Longimicrobium terrae: one gene and its partner. Each later gene encodes a partner of the first gene's protein in a complex. Links are inferred from orthologs where the notes say so. Each region holds a gene or a part of one and is shown on either strand. Other genes may lie near its edges. The genes, in order: HNQ61_RS10950 and dnaN.

Region 1 (10,453 bases):
CGGCGGGCCGCGGAGCCAGCAGCCTGCGCATGCGCGCGCGGGCCTTGAAGAGCTGGCTCTTGCAGGTGCCGGCCGTTACGCCCAGCATCTCGCCGATTTCCTCGTGGGTGTAGCCCTCCACGTCGTGCAGGACCAGCACCTTTCTCATCCCTTCGGGCAGCTGCTCCATCGCGCGCTCCAGACGGATCTTGAGCACGGACGTATCCGCCACCGCGCGAACGGAGAACGTGTCGTCCATCATCACCGTCTCGCGCCCCGCCTTGCGCATGCGGGTGCGGCGGCCGTGCAGCGCGCTGTTCACCGCGATGCGGTGCAGCCACGTGGTGAAGCGTGCATCGCCGCGAAAGGTGGGAAGCGCGCGGATGGCGCGCACCCAGGCTTCCTGCGCCCAGTCTTCGGCCAGGGCGTCGTCGTGGCCGGCCAGCCGCTTTACGACGGCATACACCCGCTGGGCGTGCCGTTCGTACAGCGCGCGCACGGCGCCGCCGTCGCCCTGACGGGCCTGGTGGATCAGGTGGTTGTCGGTATCGTCCATGGTCCGCTCACGGGTCCGGCGAGTGGGATGCCGGTAGATGCGGGAGGGTTGCCCGCCGCGGCTCCGTCAGGGAACGGGCGGGAAGGAAGGCGGGGACGGGCGGCGATACCGCTCCGTCATCGCCCGCATTATTGTTCGTCGCGCGCCGCGGCACCATCCCCGCCCGGTGCCGCTCATCATCCCCTCACAAAACGGCTTCCGCCTCCGCGTCTTGAGCGAACCGCGCATTCTGCTGGCCGACTGCGACTCGTACTTCGTGCGCTGCGCCATGTTGGCGGACCCGGAGGGCGCGGGCCGCTCGGAGCTGGTGATCGTGGGCGGCAGCCCCACGGGGCGCGGCGTGGTGACCAGCGCCTCGTACGCGGCGCGCGCGTTCGGCGTGCACGCGGGCATGCCCATGGCCACCGCCGTGCGCCTGTGCCCGGGCGCCGTCTTCGCCCCCGTCCCCGGCGAGGTCGTGCGCGGCAAGCACGTGGAGGTGCGGGCGGTGCTGGACGACTTCAGCCCCGTGGTGGAGGCGGCCAGCGTGGACGAGTTCTACCTGGACCTCACCGGGACGGAGCTGATGTACCACGGCGAGCCGCTGGAGCAGACCGCGCTGCGCATTCAGCGCGAGGTGATGGAGCGCACGGGCATCAGCATCAGCATCGGCGGGGCGACGGGGCGCACGCTGGCCAAGATCGCCGCGTCGGTGAACAAGCCGTTCGGCGTGTGCATCGTGCCGCCGGGAGGCGAGGCGGAGTTCATGGCGCGCTTTCCCGTGTCCGACATCCCCGGCGTGGGGCCCGCGCTCGCCGAGTCGCTGCGGCGGCGCGGCGTGACCATGGTGCGCGACCTGGCCGTGCAGGACCTGGCGACGGTGGTCTCCTGGGTGGGCGATTCGCGCGGGCCGTGGCTGCACCGCCTGGCGCGCGGCGAGGACGGCGGACGGGTGTCGCGCCGGGGGCCGCAGAAGTCCGTGTCGCACGAGCGCACGTTTCCCATGGACATCAGCGACCGCGAAGAGCTGGAAACGCGGCTGCTGATGCTGGCCGTGGAAACGGGCGCCTCGCTGCGCGCGGAAGGGCTGCGGGCACGCACCGTGACCGTGCGCGTGCGCTACGCCGACTTCACCGACCGCAGTGCCAGCCGCACCGCGCCGGAGCCGATTGAAAGCGACCGCGCGATCTACGCCGTGGCTCGGGAGCTGTTCCGCGAACTGCTGGCGCGGCGCGCGGGGGGAATCCGGCTGCTGGGCGTGGGCGTCAGCAAGCTGGGGCCGGAGCAGGAAGCGGAGCCGGAGCTTTTCGCCGACGTGGAAGGGAGCGGCGAAACGGAGCGCGACCGGCGGCTGGCGGAAGCGTCGGACAAGCTGCGCGGAAAGTACGGGCGCGGCACGCTGGTGCCAGCGCGCATCGCCAACCGCGACCCCAAGGACCGGCACCGCGGCCGAGGCGACTCCGAAGCCGAGTCCTGATCCTCGCTCCGTGTTTTGTGGATGAACGGCAAAGGGAACTGCCGTTTCACACGGAGGTCACGGGGGATGCACGGAGGTCACGGAGGAGGAGAAGAAGAGCGAGATACGTCCGGGATCGGAGCGGTGGATGGACCGGCGTCCGTGCAGTCCGGTGAAGTTAGGGCTGGCTTGCGCTGGTGGTGCAGCTGATTTGCAGTATGTCTGATGATCAATGTTGCGTTCTTCAATCCTTGTGTGAGTCCATCATGCGAAAGACCAAAGTCCTGTTCTTTTCGGCGGACCCCATCCTCGCCCGGCCCGGCGGCGCGCCTTTGGAGATCGCCGAGGAGATGCACCGGATCGAGACACAGGTCAGAAAGGCGCGCCATGCACATCGCCTCCATTTTGAGGCGCACGGTGCCGCGCGGGCGGACGACTTTCTGGATTTCCTGGAACATGCGGACGCGCGCATCGTGCATTTCAGCGGGCACGGCGGGAAGCAGGGCCTCAGGTTCGTGCACGCGGACGGGCTCCATCCTCACAACGTGGATGCAGAGGCGCTCGCGAAGGTTTTCAGGCAGTACAAAGGCCCGGTGCGGCTGGTAGTCGTCGCCGCGTGCTCCAGTCACGATGTCGCGCAGGCCATCGCGAACATCGTGGGATGCGCCATCGGTACCACGAGCAAGATCAGCGACGACGCCGCCATCATCTTCAACAGCCGGTTCTATCAGTCGATCGCGAACGGCGACTCGGTTCGCAGGGCGTTCGACAAGGGGCTGACGGCATTGCAGGTACACGGGATACTGGAGTCCGAATACCCGAAGATTCTGCTGGGTGAGAAGAAAGACGCCGCCGATCTTGTCCTGGTAAAAACGCTTCCGCGGGTCCGTCCCCGCGTTGTCGCCTTTGCATCCGCCGCCGCCCTCGCCTGCGCAGTCACGACGGCGCGGCTGGTCCGGGAGCCGCCCGTCCCGCTGGAGCTTACTGCCTCCGACATTGCCTGCGGATCGGTTTCCGCCACGGACGTCAAGACGCACGCACCCGGTCAGGGCGCGATGTCGCTGGCATCCGCCGCTCTCGGGGGACCCGCAAAGGACGTGGCGGACGGCAAGGCACTGTACCACGACCGGAACTACACGGCCGCGGCCGAGGCATTCGCGCGTGGCGTGGCCGCGAAAGACGGCGAGGCCATGGGGTGCCTGGGCTACATGTACCTCAACGGCCGCGGCGTGGATTCGCAGCCCGGGATCGGATTCGGGCTGGTGCACGACGGTGCGGTGAAGGAGCGCAACCCGCACGCGATGTACGTGCTGGCCAACGCGTATCTCGCCGGTCAGGGCACCGACCGGCGAGAGCACCTGGCCAGGGAATGGTTCCAAAAAGCCGCCTTGCTGCACCACGCGGAGTCCATGCGCAGCCTGGGCCACCTCGCCGCGCGGCGGATGACGGAAGACGGTTACCGCGACGCGCTGGCGTGGTACGGCAGGGCCCGCGAAGCTGGCTCCATCGAGGCCATGGTCGATCTGGGAGCGATGTACCAGTTCGGGCAGGCCGTGCCGCGGGACCCGTCGCTCGCGCTCCAATGGTACCGCGCAGCCGCGGCCGCGGGATCACGGCGCGGGATGCTGGCGGTAGGCCGGAGCCACCAGGACGGCGTGGGCACCGTCCAGGACTACGGGATGGCGATGGCGTGGTATCGCAAAGCAGCCGAACTCGGCTCCGCCGAGGCCATGAACAGCATCGGCGCCCTGTACGACGGCGGCCTGGGGGTTCCGGAGAACCACCGGAAAGCCGCGGCCTGGTACCGGCGCGCCGGCCAGGCCGGTTCCGTGATCGCCCGGGGCAACCTCGCCCGGCTCGAGAGCGACTGACGCACCTGGGCGGCGCGATGAACAGCAACAACGCCTCACGCAGAGCAGCAGAGCAGCAGAGAGAGAAGGCAAGGATGAGGATGAAGGCTTCTCATCCTTTTCCATCATCCTCTGCGTCTCCGCTGCTCTGCGTGAGGCGTTTCTGTTGAAGTGCGTCAGTCGATCACGAGCATGATGCCGCGCAGCCGCTTGGGCGCATCCCCCGTCGCGGGAATCACGCGCACGTAGTCGCGCAGCCGCACGATGCGGCCGTCGATGGCGCGCGCCCGGTACTCGAAGTCGTGGTCGCGGTCGCACTGCGTCTCGGCCACGCAGAACGTCACCGACGCCTCGCGGTCGTCGTCATGCAGCACCACATCGGCCCAGAAGGTCGGCTCGTCCGTCCACCGGGACGCGGGGTAGCCCAGAATCTCCTTCGCCGACTGGCTCACGTGCGAAAAGACAAAGGTGGCCGCGTCGCACTCCCACACGATCGACTGCTGACCGGCCAGAAACTCCGCGGCGCGAGCGTCCAGCAGCGCCATGGGATCGGCGGGATCGCCAAATGCGGCGTCCAGACGGGCGTTCAGAAAGTGCGCGGGGGCAAGCGTATCGGTCATGGCCGTGGATCCTGATGGGGAGTGAGCGTCTGATTTCCGTCGCGAACTGCCCGACAACGGTACGCATCCGCATTCACGGCCGGGATGGGTCAGCAGACCCAGCCAGAGCTGAAGCGCAGCGGACGCAGCCGGTTACGGCGAAACTCGCCCCCTCCCCGCCCCGTATTCTCCCCCGCGGCCACGATCGGTACGGCCGCCTGAAGCGCTCCGGCAGGGGCGCACTCCTTTCAAGGTCCGCCACGGCGGATGACAACGCAGAATCATGGACGCCATCAAGATGCCCGGTTCCAAACGCCCGTCGTCGTCATCGGTCGGTGCCGGCGTGGGCCGCATGTTCCGCGGAATGGCCTGGGGGTGGGTCGCCGTCGCGCTCATCCTTCTCATCAGCATCCCGCAGGCGTTTACCTACGTGAACCCCGGGCACGTGGGAATCGTGATTCACAAGCTGCGGGGCGGCGTGGATCCCAAGCCGATGAGCGCCGGAATGCACCTGCGAAACCCGTTCACCACGGGGATCGAGGAGTATCCCGTCTACATGCAGACGCTGGTGCTGGCGCGCGCCAACACCAACAACAGCAACGACGAGATCAACGTCAACAGCATGGAGGGCCAGCCGGTTTCCATGGACGTGTCGCTCTCGTTCGAGCTGGAGCCCGCGCGGGCGCCGCTGCTGTACCAGACGTTCCGCACGGACATCGAAACGATCCAGCACAGCTACCTGAAGCAGGCGATTCGCCAGGCGCTGCAGGAGGTGGTGGGGAGCGAGGAGATCGCGGCCATCCTGGGCCCCAAGAAGGCGCAGACGGTGATGCAGGCGCAGGGGCTGCTGAGCCAGCGGCTGGCTCCGTACGGATTCGTGGTCAAGCAGTTCACCATCAACGAAATCCGCGCGCCGGGCGCCGTCATGGACGCCATCAACGCCAAGAACGTGATGCAGCAGCAGGCGCTGACGGCCCAGAACGAGCTGCAGAAGAACATGTACCAGGCGCAGGGCGACAGCATCAAGGCGGCCGGCCGCGCCAAGGCGATTCTGGCCGAGGCGCAGGCCCAGGCCGAGGCCAACCGCCTGCTTTCGCAGAGCATCACCGGCACGCTGGTGCAGTACGAGATGACCAAGCGCTGGGACGGCAAGATGCCCCAGGTGAGCGGCAGCGCCATGCCCATGATTCAGCTTCCCATGCAGCAGCGGTAATCCTTTCGCCGGATGGCGGGAAGCGAATGATGGAGAGCCCCGGGAGACGATCGCGTCTCCCGGGGCTCTCTTCATCGATGGCTCCGCCAGGACCCACTCACCACGGAAGCGGAACGGCGTTTTGCCTGCGACACCCACAACCACGCAGCGGGTCATGCAACCGGCGCCGCCGGCCATCCCAAGCCGTATCTTTCACCTGATGCTGCACTCCGGGTGGCCGGAGATGCACAGGTTCTCGCGACGGGAGGCATGATGAAGTACGCGCATACCAACGTGGTGGCCCGCGACTGGGAGCGGCTGGCCGCCTTTTACGAGCAGGTGTTTGAATGCGTGCGGGTGCCGCCGGTGCGCTCGCAATCCGGGGCGTGGCTGGAAGCGGGCACCGGAGTGCCCGGGGCGCGGCTGAACGGCGTGCATCTGCGCCTTCCGGGATTCGGTGACGCGGGGCCGACGCTGGAGGTGTACTCGTATTCGTCGATGGAGCCGAATCCGCCGCAGGTGGCCAACCGCACCGGCTTCGGCCACATCGCGTTTGAGGTGGATGACGTTGCCGCCGTGCTCGCCGAGGTCGTGCTTCACGGCGGGGCGGAGGTCGGGCGCATCACCGAAGCCGTCGTGCCGGGGAAGGGTCGGATCACCTTCGTGTACGCGGCGGATCCGGAGGGCAATCTCATCGAACTGCAGCGGTGGGAACTGGATCGCACCGCCTGAGCCGGCAGAGTGCCATCCACGCCGAACGCATATCCGTCCGTCCCACCGATCCGCGGCGATCGGTGCACCATGCCAGAAGCCCCGGAACACAGTGGGTATTCCGGGGCTTCTCATCCAACAGAACCAGTCAGGCTACTACGGGCGCCAGGTGATGCCCACCCGCAGCCTCGATGCGCCAAAGCCGCGGTCCGACCACAGTTTGCGGTCTTCTCCGTCCGCCTTGATGCGCGTCAATCCGCCGATGGTGCGCTGCAGCCCCAGGTCCAGCGCGGTGTGGCGGGAGATTGCGTGCTGCACGCCGACGCCCAGCGTGCCGGCCAAGCCGTACGTGGTGGAACTGAACGAGTTTTCGCCGCTGACGGGCGCACTCTCGTGCAGGGAAATGGCGCTGGCGGCCAGGCTCACGTACGGGCGGAACGACGAGGTCGACCGGCCCAGGCGGTAGCGGAGGCCCAGGTCTCCCTGCGTGGTGCCGGAGGTGAGAACCCCGTACTGCTGGTCGTCTACCGTGCCGACGCTGCCGTTGTGCTGCCCGGCCAGGTACACGCCCAGGCGCTCGGTAAGGCCGTACTCCACCGTCACGCCGCCGCCCAGACCGCCGCGGGGCCCGGTGCCCCCGCTGAACGATGCGCCGGCCAGGTTCGCGCCCAGACTCCATCCCGTCTGCGCCCGCCCCGCCGCGGGCAGGGCAAGGAGCGCGAGCGCGACCGTGGTGCCAAACAGAGTACGCTTCATGGCCGATCCTGGGGTGCAGGGTGCGCCGGGCACGACGCTCTCCGGAGATGGAGCAGCGGCCGCCGGCGTGCGTGCCCGTGCCGTCTGGCCGGGCACCGTCAGGTTCACATTTCCGTCACCGGCCCGGGTCCGGAAATGAATGTTCTTGCGATCAGCGCCCGACGGATACACGCCGCGATCACGGAAAGATCCCGCATTCCACCGGGAAAAAAAATCGGAAAAACGCTCCGCATCTGCGAGGTTGATGGACGCACGGAAGCACGCCCGTGACGCGCATCAGCGCGCCGCGGCCGTTCCTGTTTTTCGTACCCGGGCGATGAGGCCCGGCGTCGCCGCGCGATGCGAAAGCCGTATCGCCTCGCACCCCGCCGTGAACGTCCGGCTCAGCCCGCGGCGCCGGTCATCCTTGTCTCACGAACCACCATCGACAAAAAAACGGGCGCGGTCCGAAGACCGCGCCCGCGTGCTGCGTCCGATTACGGATGCCAGCTCAGGCCCACCTGCAGGCGCGAACCGGTGAGGCTCGGCTCCCCGTCGTCGTCGAAGTCGACGTCGTCACCGTCCACCGTGTACTTGTTGAACTTGCCCAGGCTCACCTGCAGGTTGGTGTCCAGCGCCAGGCTCGGGCTGAAGAAGTACTGCAGGCCGGCGCCGAAGGTGCCCGCGGGGCCGGTGAGCGTGAAATCGGTGTCGTCAAACTCGTCCGAGCGGCTGACGCCGCTGACGGCCGCGTTCAGGTACGGGCGCAGCGAGTTGGCGGTGCTGCCGAAGGTATAGCGCAGCCCAAGGTCGGCCTGCGCCAGCGTGTAGGTTTCTTCGCCGGTCGGGTCGCTGCCCTCGTCGTACTTCATCTTGGCGCCGTCGACCGTCAGGTAGATCGACAGATTCTCGTTGAAGCCGTAGCCCGCCGTGATGCCGGCGCCCACGCCGCCCTCGGCATCTTCGTCCTCGATCGTGAGGCCGCTGCCGAGCACGTGCGCGTTGAGCAGCAGGCCGGCGTTCTTGGAAACCTGCGCGCTAAGGCCGGTCGAGGTCAGGGCAGTGCCCGCCACCAGCACCGAAAAGATCAGCTTCTTGTTCACGATTTGTTCATCCTGAAAAGTGTCATGCCGCTCCGCCCCAGATGGCGGCCTCGGCAAGCGCCTGCCTGCTGCGCTGCTCCGGGCTCCGTGCCCGGTGGTCTGCCGCCGGCTCTGCGCCGGCGGGTCACGTCCGTCCGTGCACCGCGACGCTGTATACCGAACGTCCGGTGCCCGCCGTGGAGTAAAGCATCACCGGTGCCAACTGAGAAATCGTTGCGGTGCAACACTTTTCATCATCCACGATGACACAGGTGTGTCTCTATGCGGACACATAAACGCGTAAGATGGACACGGTCGCGGGCTGAAAGCGCCGTGGCGGAAAGGGGCAATGGGTCGGCTGCTGGGGAATAGGGAGTAGGGAATGGGGAATAGGGAATAGGACTGAGGACTGGATTCGGGGTGGGACGGCGGATCGGGGCGGAGGCGGGTCAGGTGGGGAGAAGACGGGATGGATGACGGTGAGGGGCGAGGTGGGCGGGATGGCGCTCGTGGGAGGGGGAAAAAGAACCGCCGGGCGTGCGATGCACGCCCGGCGGCTGTGGTCAGGGCAGCTGCCTTACAGGCGGATGCCGACGCGGATGGCGAACAGCGGGTCCGCGTCTTCCTGGAAGACGTGGCGCACTTCGCCGCCGATGGTCAGCAGGCTGAAGCCGATGTTGGCGCCGGCCTTGATGCCGAAGTCGGTCTCGGTCTCGGTGTCGATGTCGTCGTCTTCCGGGTTGAAGCGCGAGAACACCACCTGCGGCTGCACGTAGCCCGACACCGACGGCCCCACGGGGATGCCCAGGTCAGCGCCCAGGCCCAGGCCGATGGGAACCTGCACGAGGTCGCCGAAATCCTCGAACGACCGCACGCGGCCCTCGATCACCGGGCACGCCGACACGCGCGGCCCGATCATCATGCCCAGCGCGGGCGTCTCGAACGCGACGCCGGCAAAGAACTCGTTGGTGTCCGAATCTTCGACTTCGTCAATCGTGATCACGTTCAGACCGCCGTACACGCCGATGGGGCCGGCCGCGTTGTAGTTGGCCTCCACACCAAAGGAGTCCTGGTCCTCGGGGAAGTCCGCGCGGCCACCGAAGTAGAACCCGCGATCGGACGACGGGAAGCCCGCGCACACCTGGGCCGAGGCCGTCCCGGCGAGGGCGGCCGTAGCGAGAACAGCGAACAAACCAGCGGCAGCTTTCTTCATCTCTCGTTTTCGGGTACAGGGTGTAGGTGCGCGGAACGGGTCCGCGCAGTTGACCGATTCGTGGTTCGGCCGGAGCAGAATTCGGGCCGTCACGTTCTCTGCATCCGCCGGTTTCGCCGGAGTGGGACCGGAGCAGACGCGGACGTCCCGCCGCATCAACGGCGCGGCGGGACAGGAAGTTTCGAGGTCGCGCGCACCCTGGGGACATGGGTCACGCGACCAGCCGGGACAAGAAGGTGGATGGATTGTCTCCTCCACCTCACCCGATCGTTTCCTGACCGCGGCTCCCGGAACGCCCGCCTACACGCCCAATAGCCGGAGCGACTCGCGCCCCGCGGTGCCCAGCTGGGCGTAGGTGCACTGCTCCGGCGCCTTGTCCGGCCGCCACCGCACGAACCCGGTACCGTGGCGAAAACGGCCGCCGGTGAAGTGGTCGTAGCTCACTTCCACCACCAGTTCCGTCAGCAGCGGCTCCCACTCGGTGGACCGGTCCGACATGCGCGTCCAGCGGCTTTCCCCGCCCGGCGCGGCGCCGCTGAACCCCTCGCCGCCGCGCAGCGCCTCCAACCGCTCCGTCAATTCCTTCCGCTCGCCGCGGCTGATGCTGGAGCAGAAGCCGACGTGGTTCAGCTTCCCCACCTCATCATACAGCCCAAGGAGAAGCGAGCCGACGACGCGCTCCTTCTGCGCATAGCGGAACCCGCCGACCACGCAGTCCGCCGTGCGCACGTTCTTGATCTTGACCATCCCCGTTCGCTCGCCGGACAGGTAGGGCAGGTCCAGCCGCTTGGCCATCACGCCGTCCAGCCCCTTCTCTCCCTGTTCCAGCCACGCGCGCGCCTGCTCCGCGTCGTCCGTCACGGGCGAGAGCGCCACGCGTTCCGCAAAGAACTGGTCCGCGAACGCCTGCAGCTTCGCCCGCCGCTCGCGCAGGGGACGGTCCACCAGCACCCCCCCGCGCGCGCCCAGCAGCAGGTCGAACGCGACCAGCGTGGCGGGATGCACCGCCGCCAGCTTGCGCACGCGGCTCTCCGCCGGGTGCAGCCGAAGCTGCAGCTCCTCGAACGAAAGCGATCCATCCACCGGAATCACGATCTCGCC
Region 2 (10,363 bases), on another replicon or contig:
AGGTGGAGGACGAGCTTACCGGCATCCCGTACGATCCGTCGGCATGGATGTCGGACGGGCGGCTGTACCCGCCGCAGAAGGACCGGATGCTGCGTGCACCTGCGGGGCACGTGACGGTATTCCGAAGCCGCGGGCACCTGACCCGTCTTGGTGAAAACGGCGCGATCGAGATCGTGCGGGTGAATGGCGCGGTAGAGTTCCGCAAGGCAGGCTCAGATGGCCGTCACATTCACGATCAGTCCGATCTGCCTGTTGATGACGGCGCATGAACAAGCCACATTCGATCAGCGATCCGTCAGCGCACCCGGAGTGGATGATGAATGATATTGAACGAATCGGCGAGGCACTGAGGAAAGCTCTTCCGGGTCTCTCGGTGCGTATCAGCGCTCCCGCCGTGGCGACGGGAAGCTGGTGGCTTGACGCTCTGCTTCATTCGCACCATGTGGTGGTGGAGTGGCGGCCGCGCACTGGGTTTGGTGTTTCTACCCCCTCCAATGATGATTACGGGGAGGGCGCGGATGAGATCTACGCCGGCCGAGACGAGGCGTTCGAACGAGTGCGCCGTCTTCTCCTTTCCGGCGGGAGAACGAATGACCCGGCAGTTCTCTCCCTGCCGAACGCGTCCTGACCAGATCTGCCGCTCAAACAACCACTGTGGCCATGCCGGAACCGATCAGCCTGCGCGAGAAGCTGTCGCGCTTTGACGACCACTGGAATCCGCGGGTAATCGCGGAGTTGAACGGGCAGCACGTAAAGCTCGCCAAGTTCCAGGGCGAGTTCGTGTGGCACGACCACGCGGACGAGGACGAGCTGTTCATGGTGCTGCGCGGCTCCTTTCGGATGGAGTTCCGCGACCGCGCCGTGGACGTGCGCGAGGGAGAGATCCTCGTTGTTCCGCGCGGTGTGGAGCACCGCCCCGTGGCGGACGAGGAAGTGCACGTTCTGCTCTTTGAACCCGCGGCCACGCGCCACACAGGCGATGTGGTGGATGCGCGCACCGTAACGGAGTACCAGTGGATCTGAAGCGGAGGCCGGTCTGCCCGGGTTGAAGAACGCTGGCCGGCCGCCGCCCAGCCGCTTCTCGCGCGCGGCGAGAGCGTGGGGATGGGGCTTCGCCGCCTTAGTGGCGCTGCTCGCGATCAGCCGCGTGCTGATGGCGCCCGATCCGTCCGGCGCGGGAGGCACCCGTGTGGCGGTGGCGCAGCTTGCGCACCTTCGGCCGGAGCTGGAGGCGCGCGCGAACGCCATGCAGGAGCTGTTTCCGGAAGGACGCGTGTTCACCCTGGCGCTGTACGGGCTCGCCTGGGTAGACGTGGGGCGTGGCGCCCCTGACGCGCCGACCCGTGCGCGGGCACTGGCCGAGGCGCGCTGGGCCCTCGCGCTGGCGGAGGCGCCCGCCTCGCAAGTGGGATACGGAGAGGCCGGCGGGCTTCCGCACGGGATGTTCTACGAGGGATGGACGGCGCACCTGCGGGCAGGAACGCTGCACTTGGGCGGCCGCGGCGCGGCGGAGGACACCGTGTTCCGCGCCTCATGCGAGCGGCTGGACGCGGCGTTCCGGCGCAACGGCCCATTCCTGGATTCGTACCCGGGGATGGCGTGGCCGGGCGACAACGCCGTGGGCGCGGCCGTGCTCCGCTCGTGCGGCACCCTGCTGGACCCGCGCTACACGGCGAGCGCGCAGGCGTGGCTGCGAGAGGCGCTGGAATCCACGGACCCCGCCACGGGGCTGCTTCCGCACGATGCCGGATTTCCGGACCCGCGCGGCGAATCGGTGGCGCTGATGATCCGCTTCGTGTACGAGATCGACCCCACGGTGGCGGCCGCACAGTACGCCGGGATGGAGCGCACCTTTGCCACACGCCTGCTGGGGCTGCTTCCCGCCGTCCGAGAGTTTCCCCGCGGCGTGGACGGCGAGGGCGACATCGATTCCGGGCCCGTGATTCTGGGCGTGAGCGCGCCGGCTTCGGTGGTGGGGATCGCGGCCGCGCGGATGACCGGGCATCACCAGGCCGCGGCGGACCTGCGGGCGACGCCCGAGGTGCTGGGCATTCCGCTGCAGTGGGGCGGAAAGCGGTCGTACGCGTTCGGCCAGTTGGCCGTGGGCGACGCATTCCTGGCGTGGTCCTCCGTGGTGCGGCCGTGGAACGCGCCCGCGTCCGCACCCTCCGCCTCTACGCCTTATGCAGGCTGGCGGGTGATCTGGTGCGCGCTCTGGGGGCTGGTGCTGGCGGTTGCGGCGACGCGGATCCTGCTGATCCTCGGCCCTCACGCGGGAGCTGGCTCACCGCTCCGCAGCGGGCGAATGCGGGACGACTACGCCGTGGATGCAGATCAGCCCCGCGGCTCGGGCGAGGCGCGGGGCTGATTCTGATCCACAAAGGGCGGACCTTCAGGTGTTGAGCGTTACGTCGCCGGGCTCGCTCCAGCCGGGGCGGCCGCGCAGTTCGGCGGCGAGCGGCGCCTGGCGGGTGGTCACCATCAGCACCGTCTGCTTCGCCTGCGTGACGAACATGTACTTGTGAAAGCCCGCGTCTTCGCGCGACACGCCGCGGGCCTTGAGCGCGTCCAGCGCGCGGTCCACCTCGGCCAGCGCGTCGCCGGGCTTGATCATCACGTGAAAAGGTGCGCTCATGCGTCCACTCCCGTTCCGCCGGGGTCGTCGTGCGAAAAGAGCCGGCTGGCCATCGCCCGCAATCCATGCGGCCGCGGCAGCGTGAACACGTCGCCCAGCACGCCGGACGAATCGCGCCGGTGCGGGGCCGCGGAGTCGTACAGCACCAGCACGCAGTGGTCCGAGCCCTCCACGTCAAAGCGGCACATCCCCTCGGGGTGGTCCGCCCCGCCCTCGACGTCGTGCGGCAGTTCGGCGATGCGCTCCAGCTCGGCGCCGCGCACCACCCGCGGGCGGTCCGTCGTCAGTCCGCCGGTCCAGCGGAAGACCGCCGCCGGCGCGCGGACACCCATGGTGGGCCCGGCCAGCACCAGCATGTCGTCGCCGTCGGCGGCCAACTCGCGGATTCCCAGCCCGTCCAGGTCCAGAAAGTGTTTTCGGTACGGCGTGCCGTCGTCCTCCACCGGCGCCAGCCGCAGCCGGCCCTCGCGCCTGGCCTCCTGGGGCAGAAGCTCCAGCGCGACCGCCCACCCGCGCAGCACGGGGCCGCGCAGGCCCAGGTACACGCGGCCGTCGCGCACCTCCAGCCCCTCGATGTCGAAGCCGTTGTCCTTGCCGGGCAGCTTCATGTACGCGCCCACGTGCTCGTCGTAGCGCAGCGCCCGCATGAGTGCGCTGCGGTGCCCGCGCCCCTTGACCCGCGCGGCGGTCAGCGTCCGCGCCGGGTCGTGCGGGTCCGGGCAGGAGCGCCGGGGCACGAGCCCGCCCTGCTCCGCGTCTTCCTGCAGCGGAATGCGGGCGAGCACGTAGCGGTTTTCCTCGATCTTCACCTTTGCCAGCGACTTGGCGCCCTCCTCGTCGCTCACGCCGCGCTTGATCTTGCCGCGCTTGCGGCCGTGCGATCCCGCGATCCACAGGTACGGCGGATCCCACGCGAAGCCCTCAATGTCTACCTCGCCGTCGGGGCCGCCGCACAGGTCCAGCAGCTCCGCCAGCGGATAGGTGCGGTGCTCGCCAAAGCGGCCGCCGCCCAGGTCCGTCACCCGCTCCAGCGTGGCCGTCTCGTCGCTGCCCAGGAACAGGTGGCGTCCCACGCGCACCACGGCGGACAGGCTCATGCGCGCTTCCTCGCCCTCCTTGCCCGTGCCGGGTGGCGCGTTGAGCGCGATGTGTACGGTGGATGTCGGCTTGGGCATAGCGCGGATCAGCGGGTGCGGATGGTGGCCGGGGCGGAAACCGCGCCGCCGCGCCGCCTCGTCAGACGGTACTCACCGTTCGCGGGGTCGTAGCGAAGCAGAGTACGCGATTCCTGGTCCAGCCAGTACGTTCCGTCGTGGTCGGATTGCCGCACCTCCACCCGCCACGCGCTCCGGGTGCCGGCGGCCAGCGCCAGCGGCTCCAGCCCGGAGACGTGCACCCGGGCGACCGCCACCGAGCTTCCCTCCCACACCGGCAGCGCGGCCGCGTACCCCGCCTCCAGCGGCAGCGCGCCCAGCAGCATGTCCATGGCCGCGCCCAGAAACACCGGCGCCGCAAGCGGATGCGTCACCATCGGCCGGTGCCCGTCGCCCGTGCGCACCTCGCCGTCGCGGAACTCCGTGGCGGACCGGCCGGAGCCGTAGCGCGCCAGCAGCACCGGGGCCAGCGTAGCCCGCGCCACCACGAAGCTGTCGGTGCTGAACACCGTCTTTCCTTCCATGATCCGCTCGGTCCGCGTAATGACGGGCACGCCGTCGCGCTCGCCCAGCCGGGTGGTCAGCAGCACGATCATTCCGCTGGGCACGCCGTCCACCATGAACTCCATGGCGTCTTCGCGGTCCGTGTAGTGGGCGGTCCGCAGCGACGGCGATCCCGGCCGCAGCGTGTCGGCGGGGGTCTGGGCCGCGGCGGGAGCGGCGGCGAGCAGGAAGGCGAAAAGGGCGATGCGCATTGGGCGTTCCGTCGATGAAGTGTGCCGCAGTCTACCCCTTTCGGCCACGGGCGGAAAGCGGGGCGCCTTACGTGCGGGGCCGCGGAGGGCCAGATTCCCGGCGACGAACTCCTGCGGATGAGGCAATGAGCGAGCGCGAACAGATCCTGAGGCACACCGAGGCGTACGTGCGCGAGCAGATGAGGGGTGAGGGAACGGGGCACGACTGGTGGCACGTGCACCGGGTGCGGGGGATGGCGCTGCGCCTGGCCCGCGACGAATCCGCGGACCCGTACGTGGTGGAACTCGCGGCGCTGCTTCACGATGTGGCCGACCACAAGTTTCACGGCGGCGACGAGACGGCCGGCCCCCGCGCGGCGCGCGAGTGGCTGGCGCGGGTGGATGCGGACGCGGCGACGATCGAGCACGTGGCCGACATCATCGCCCGCCTCTCGTTCAAGGGCGCGGGCGTGCCCACGCCCATGAGCACGCCGGAGGGCGCGGTCGTTCAGGACGCGGACCGGCTGGATGCCATCGGTGCCATCGGCATCGCGCGTGCGTTTGCGTACGGAGGCAGCCGCGGGCGGCCGCTTCACGATCCGGACGACGCGCCGGAGATGCACGACAGCTTTGAACGCTACAAGTCCGGCGGCGGGCCCACCATCAACCACTTTCACGAGAAGCTGCTGCTGCTGCGCGACCGGATGAACACGGCCGCGGCGCGGCGCATCGCGGACTCGCGCCACCGGTACATGCAGGAGTTTCTGGCGCAGTTCGACCGCGAGTGGAACGCGGCCGATTCGTTTTCCGACGGCGAGGGATGATGACGGACCGCAGCATGAAGGGACGCGTCTGCGTGATCACCGGCGCCACGGCGGGGATCGGCCAGGCGACCGCGGCCGGGCTGGCGCAGCGCGGCGCCACCGTCGTCCTCGTGGCGCGCAGCCGGGACAAGGCGCGTGCGTCGGCGGAGGAGATCATCCGCGCCACCGGCAACGAGCGCGTGCAGACGGTAATCGCCGACCTGTCCGTCCAGGCACAGGTGCGCGCGGCCGCGTCCGAGATCGCCGACCGCTTTCCCGCCATCCACGTCCTCGTCAACAACGCGGGAATGTACACCCGGCGTCGGGAAGTGACGGCGGACGGGATCGAGATGCAGCTGGCCGTCAATCACCTCGCCCCCTTTCTGCTCACCAACCTGCTGCTGGACCGGCTGCGCGCGGGCGCCCCGGCGCGGGTGGTGAACGTCAGCAGCGACGGGCACAAGGGCGGCCGGATCCGCTGGGACGATCCGGGGATGGCCAACGGCTACGGCGGCCTGCGGGCGTACGCCAACACCAAGCTGATGAACATTCTGTTCACGCGCGAACTGGCGCGGCGCGAGGATGTCTCGGTGCTGACGGCAAACGCGCTGCACCCGGGCGTGGTGGGCACGTCGCTGCTCTTTGGCGGGTTTGCGCCCATCAGCCTGTTCAAGCGCTTTCTGCGCACGCCGGAGCAGGGCGCCGCAACCTCCATCCATCTCGCCTCCTCGCCCGCCGTGGCAAAGATCACCGGCGGGTACTTCAAGGACGAAAAGCCCATTCAGCCCTCCGCCGCCGCCCGCGACGACGATGCCTCGCGCCGGCTGTGGGCGCTCAGCGAGCAGCTGACCGGCCTCGCGCCCCGCTGACGTTCATCCGCCGAATCATGAAAACGAGCCCCGTCCGCCGTCACAGGCGCCGGGGCTCGTTCGTGTCGGGAGATGCGCGATCGGGACTATCAACTCCGGCGTTTGGCGATCGCCTCGCGGACCTGGTGGACGACCTCCGCCGGATGCTCCACATCCACGATCAGCTTCTGGTACGCGCCGCCGTCGAGTTCGATGACGATGGCGCGCGCCGGACGGCTCACGTCCCAGAACGCGCTGTAGCCGGGGGAGACGTACGTTCCCGCGACGATCAGCCCCGGCACGAATGTTCCGGGCAGCCGGAAGCCTCTGACATTCCACAGCGAGACGTTCGGTTCTTCGCGGATCTCCGTCACGCTCGCCAGCGGGATGATCAGTCGCCGGCGCATCGCCAGCAGCACGTTCAGCCCCATGACGCGGACGATCAGCTTGTCGTCCCGGATGGTGATCTCGACCATTCTCCGTCCAGCCCTGTGCAGGAAGCAGCGTTTCGCGCCGACGGCCGCATCATCAGCCGTCCGTCGTTGCCCGTACGTCCGCTGGCGCAAAATAGTTTGCCATCACCCCGCGCACTCGTGCTATCATGCAGGCGTGATTTCCGTATTTCCGCCAATCTGAGCGCAGCCATTTGGCGCCGCCCGGTGATCCGCCGCGTCCGAGCATCTCGGCGACGAAACGCCGCGGCCGATGAAGCCCACGATCCTGGAGCCATGAAGAACACCTGGATACTCGCCCTGCTGCTCGCCGCGGCGCCAGCCCAGGCGCAGACCCGCGCCGACTCCGCGCTCGTCGGGCGGATCCTGGCGGCGGAGGACCGGCGCGATTCCACGAACGCGGCCCTGTCCGCGGGGATGCAGAGCGCTGAGCCGCGTGTGCGGGTGATCGCGCGCCGGGCCGCGCAGCGCATTCGCGATCCCAACTTCGCCGCGCGCGACTCGTTTCCCGCCGCGGCCCCGTCGCGCGCGTGGCCGGAGCCAGCGTGGCGGCTGCGCTACCGGGCGCTGGCGGAACGGAAGGATGACTGCGGAGCGATCCGCATGGCGCTGGCGGACAGCGTGTGGCAGGTCCGGCTCCGCGCGGCGGACGTGGCCGGCGCGGGGTGCGGCGCCGACTCGGCCGTGGTGCGCGTGCTGGCGGGATGGGTGGATGAACTGCCGCGCGACACGGGCCGGCGTTCCTCCGGCGGAGTGTCTTGGCACGCCGCCGCCCACGCGCAGGTCGCCCTCGCGCGGATCGCGCCCGCCGTCGCCCGGGAGCGCCTTCCGCGGCTCGCGTCGCATGCGGACTGGCACGTGCGCCTGTTCGCCGCCCGCGCCGCCGCCGTGCTCGCCGACACCGCCCGCCTGCGCGCATTCGCCCGCGACGCGGACGGCAACGTGCGCGAGGCGGCCATCGATGCGCTCTCCAAGCTGGCCGGTCATGGCGCGGACGACGTGTACCTGGCCGCGCTGGACGGAACCGATGCGCAGGCCGTGCGCGCCGCCGCCGTGGCGTTGAAGGACTCGCCGCTGCCCGCCGCGCGCATGGCGGCAAACGCGGCGTACGACCGGTGGGTGCGCCGCGCGAACGCTTCGGAGCGGGACGTCCGAGTCGCGCTGCTGGAGGCCGCCGGGCGCCCGGCCAGCGACGACCGTCCGCGTTCCGCGCGCGTGGACCTGCCCGCGGACGCCGTCGCGCTCGCGCTGGGGCGGGAAGTGCGCGTCCGCGTGTCGATGTCGCCCAGCGCCGGCGGTGGATCGTTCGTGGTGCGGCTGCGCGGCGACGTGGCGCCCGTCATGTCCGCGCGCGTGCTGGGGCTGGTGCAGAGCGGCTACTACGATGGCGGGAGCTGGCACCGCGTGGAGCCCGATTTCGTCATTCAGGGCGGCGGGCCGGGGACCAACGAGTACGTGGGATACGCGCACTACCTGCGGGATGAACTGTCGACCATCGCGCATCCGCGCGGCACCGTGGGGATGAGCACGCGCTCCCACGACACGGGCGACGCGCAGTGGTTCATCAACCTCAAGAACAATCCCAGCCTGGTGCGCGAGTACTCCATCTTTGCCGAGGTGATCGAGGGGATCGACGTGGTGGACGGCATTCTGGAAGGCGACATCGTCTCCACCATGCGAGTGGAGCCCGCCGCGCGCTGACCGAAAATCGCCCCGGATCGCGGAACGCCGACGTTGGCCTGAGAGCCGCGCCGCGGGCGGGAGAAGCTTCCTGCCCTTCTCCGCCACCGTCGTACAATCCTCCGCGCCGCCGGGGACCGTGGAAGCGGATGGAAACAGAAACGGGGGGAGCGCGATCCGGCGCTCCCCCCGTTTTCCTTCATCCACCGTACCCGGTCAGCTGAGAAGGCGCAGCGGCATGACGAGGCACAGGTAGTCCGGCGTGTCCTCGTTGCCGATGGGCTGCATGGTCGCGGCGCGCTCCGGCGCCTTGAAGCCCATCCGCACCTCGTCCGTCGGCATGTAGCGCAGCAGTTCCAGCAGGTACTGCGCGTTGAAGCCGATCTCCAGCGGATCGCCATCGTACTCCACCTGCAGCTCTTCCGTCGCGGTGCCCACGTCGGGCGTTTCCACGGCGAAGCGCAGCATGGGGCCGCCCAGCGACAGGCGGATGCGGTGCGTCTGGTCGCTCGCCACGATGGCCATGCGGCGGACGGCCGCCTGCAGCGCGCCCTTGTCCGCCACCATCGTCTTGTCGTTATCCTTGGGGATTACCTGCTCGTAGTTCGGGTACGGCCCCTCGATGAGCCGCGTGTAGATCTGCACGTTCTCGCCGCGGAAGCCGATGTGGTTCTCGCTGCGGCCCACCTCCACCGAATCGTCGGCGCGGAACAGGCGCTGCACCTGGCCCAGCGCCTTGGGGTGCACGATGAAGTCGCCCGGAGGCGCCGCGGTGTCCGCGCCGGCTCCGCCGCCATCGACGGAGAGCGTCATCTTGGCCAGGCGGTGCCCGTTGGTGGCCACCATCCGCATTTCGCCGTCGCCGAGCTGCCAGAGCACGCCGTTCAGAATCGGCCGCGTCTCCTCCGTCGATGCCGCGAACGACACGTGGGTGATCAGGCGCTGCAGGTCCTGCCCGGTGACGCGCCAGCTTTCGGCGAAGTCCACCTTGGGGAACGCGGGAAACTCGTCGCGCGGCAGGCCGTTCAGCTTGTACCGCGTGCGTCCGCTGGAGATCTGGATGGAATCGCCCTGCGTGGTGAACTCCACCGTGCCGGGCAGTTCGCGGGCGATCTCCTGCAGCTTCTTGGCGGGGGCGGTAATGGCTCCGGCCTCGGCCACGTCGGCGGCCACGCGCACCGAGACGGCGGTATCCAGGTCCGTCCCGCTCATCCGCACCGCGCCGTCTTCGGCCTCGATCAGGATGTTGGACAGCACGGGCAGCGTGGTGCGGGTGGGAATGCTTCCCGCCACCGCCGCCAGCCCCTGCTGAAGGTTCTCACGCGTGATCGTGAATCGCATACGTTGGTCGCGAACGGCTTCAGGGTGACCCGTTATCCACGGGAAGGCTTATCACCACAATAAAGATATAGATGTTCGTAACAGTAGTAGAGAGCGTGGATTCGTGCATAACTCTCTTCTACGTCCCGCAACCCGCTGTGCCGCAACGTTCTGCGGGCGTCCCGGCTCTGTGGATGCCGGTGTGTACAACTCGCGGGTTCTCCACGTTGTCCCCATTCCCACAGCCGGGGGCGGTACTCCACAACTTACCCACAAGTCGTCCACACCGGTTGTCCACGCCGCATCTGGACGGTCGTCTGTACCCTTTGCGGACAGGGATGACGGCCTGTGCGGGCGTGTCCCTCCGCTGCGCTCCGGGCCGGGCTGCGGGCGCCGTAGGCAACGATACAGCTGTTGCCAACGGCGGCGAGCCAGCCCCGCGCGCCCGGCTTCCTCGCCGACCTCCATCCCCGGGACACGCGCGCGGGTCCGTCTCGCCCCTCCGGGCCCGCATCCCTCACGTGAAGTGCGTGAGTGCTGGGTGCGTGAGTGCGGCAGCGCTGATGCTTCCGGTGCGGCTCTCCAAGTCCTTCGCCGGCGGAGAGAGGCCCCCATCCCCGACCCTTCCCCCAAAAACCCCTGGGGGAAGGGAGACTCAGCTTGGGTTCAGGCGCCGGCTCACGCGAAATCCGCCTTGCACCCACATCCCGTTGGGGTGTGCTCCCTCTCCCACATCC

The links.
Region 2: the proteins of HNQ61_RS10950 (region 1) and dnaN are in contact, whole or in part, in a solved structure (PDB 1OK7), measured with the Escherichia coli proteins. The link is inferred for Longimicrobium terrae from one-to-one orthologs.

What each region holds. Positions count from the first base shown.
Region 1 is NZ_JACHIA010000005.1:174,055-184,507, reverse strand. The notes cover bases 1-2,868. They hold HNQ61_RS10950 (Y-family DNA polymerase), read left to right. Parts: upstream 1-746; coding sequence 747-1,991; downstream 1,992-2,868. Other genes in these bases: HNQ61_RS10945 (CHAT domain-containing protein), read left to right, coding at 2,237-2,868; HNQ61_RS10955 (RNA polymerase sigma factor), read right to left, coding at 1-535. In the rest of the region: more of HNQ61_RS10945, read left to right, coding at 2,869-3,841; HNQ61_RS10940 (PAS domain-containing protein), read right to left, coding at 3,997-4,440; HNQ61_RS10935 (prohibitin family protein), read left to right, coding at 4,703-5,632; HNQ61_RS10930 (VOC family protein), read left to right, coding at 5,885-6,343; HNQ61_RS10925 (outer membrane beta-barrel protein), read right to left, coding at 6,479-7,078; HNQ61_RS10920 (outer membrane beta-barrel protein), read right to left, coding at 7,555-8,160; HNQ61_RS10915 (outer membrane beta-barrel protein), read right to left, coding at 8,717-9,352; HNQ61_RS10910 (ATP-dependent DNA ligase), read right to left, coding at 9,653-10,453. UniProt on the Escherichia coli protein: Poorly processive, error-prone DNA polymerase involved in translesion repair and untargeted mutagenesis. Copies undamaged DNA at stalled replication forks, which arise in vivo from mismatched or misaligned primer ends.
Region 2 is NZ_JACHIA010000007.1:192,182-202,544, reverse strand. The notes cover bases 7,586-10,363. They hold dnaN (DNA polymerase III subunit beta), read right to left. Parts: upstream 9,648-10,363; coding sequence 8,523-9,647; downstream 7,586-8,522. Other genes in these bases: HNQ61_RS14150 (peptidylprolyl isomerase), read left to right, coding at 7,586-8,327. Also shown: HNQ61_RS14200 (hypothetical protein), read left to right, coding at 1-269; HNQ61_RS14195 (hypothetical protein), read left to right, coding at 266-628; HNQ61_RS14190 (cupin domain-containing protein), read left to right, coding at 661-1,023; HNQ61_RS14185 (hypothetical protein), read left to right, coding at 1,046-2,368; HNQ61_RS14180 (hypothetical protein), read right to left, coding at 2,393-2,635; HNQ61_RS14175 (DUF3616 domain-containing protein), read right to left, coding at 2,632-3,810; HNQ61_RS14170 (DUF3108 domain-containing protein), read right to left, coding at 3,819-4,544; HNQ61_RS14165 (HD domain-containing protein), read left to right, coding at 4,670-5,347; HNQ61_RS14160 (SDR family oxidoreductase), read left to right, coding at 5,347-6,195; HNQ61_RS14155 (hypothetical protein), read right to left, coding at 6,285-6,740; more of HNQ61_RS14150, read left to right, coding at 6,903-7,585. UniProt on the Escherichia coli protein: Confers DNA tethering and processivity to DNA polymerases and other proteins. Acts as a clamp, forming a ring around DNA (a reaction catalyzed by the clamp-loading complex) which diffuses in an ATP-independent manner freely and bidirectionally along dsDNA.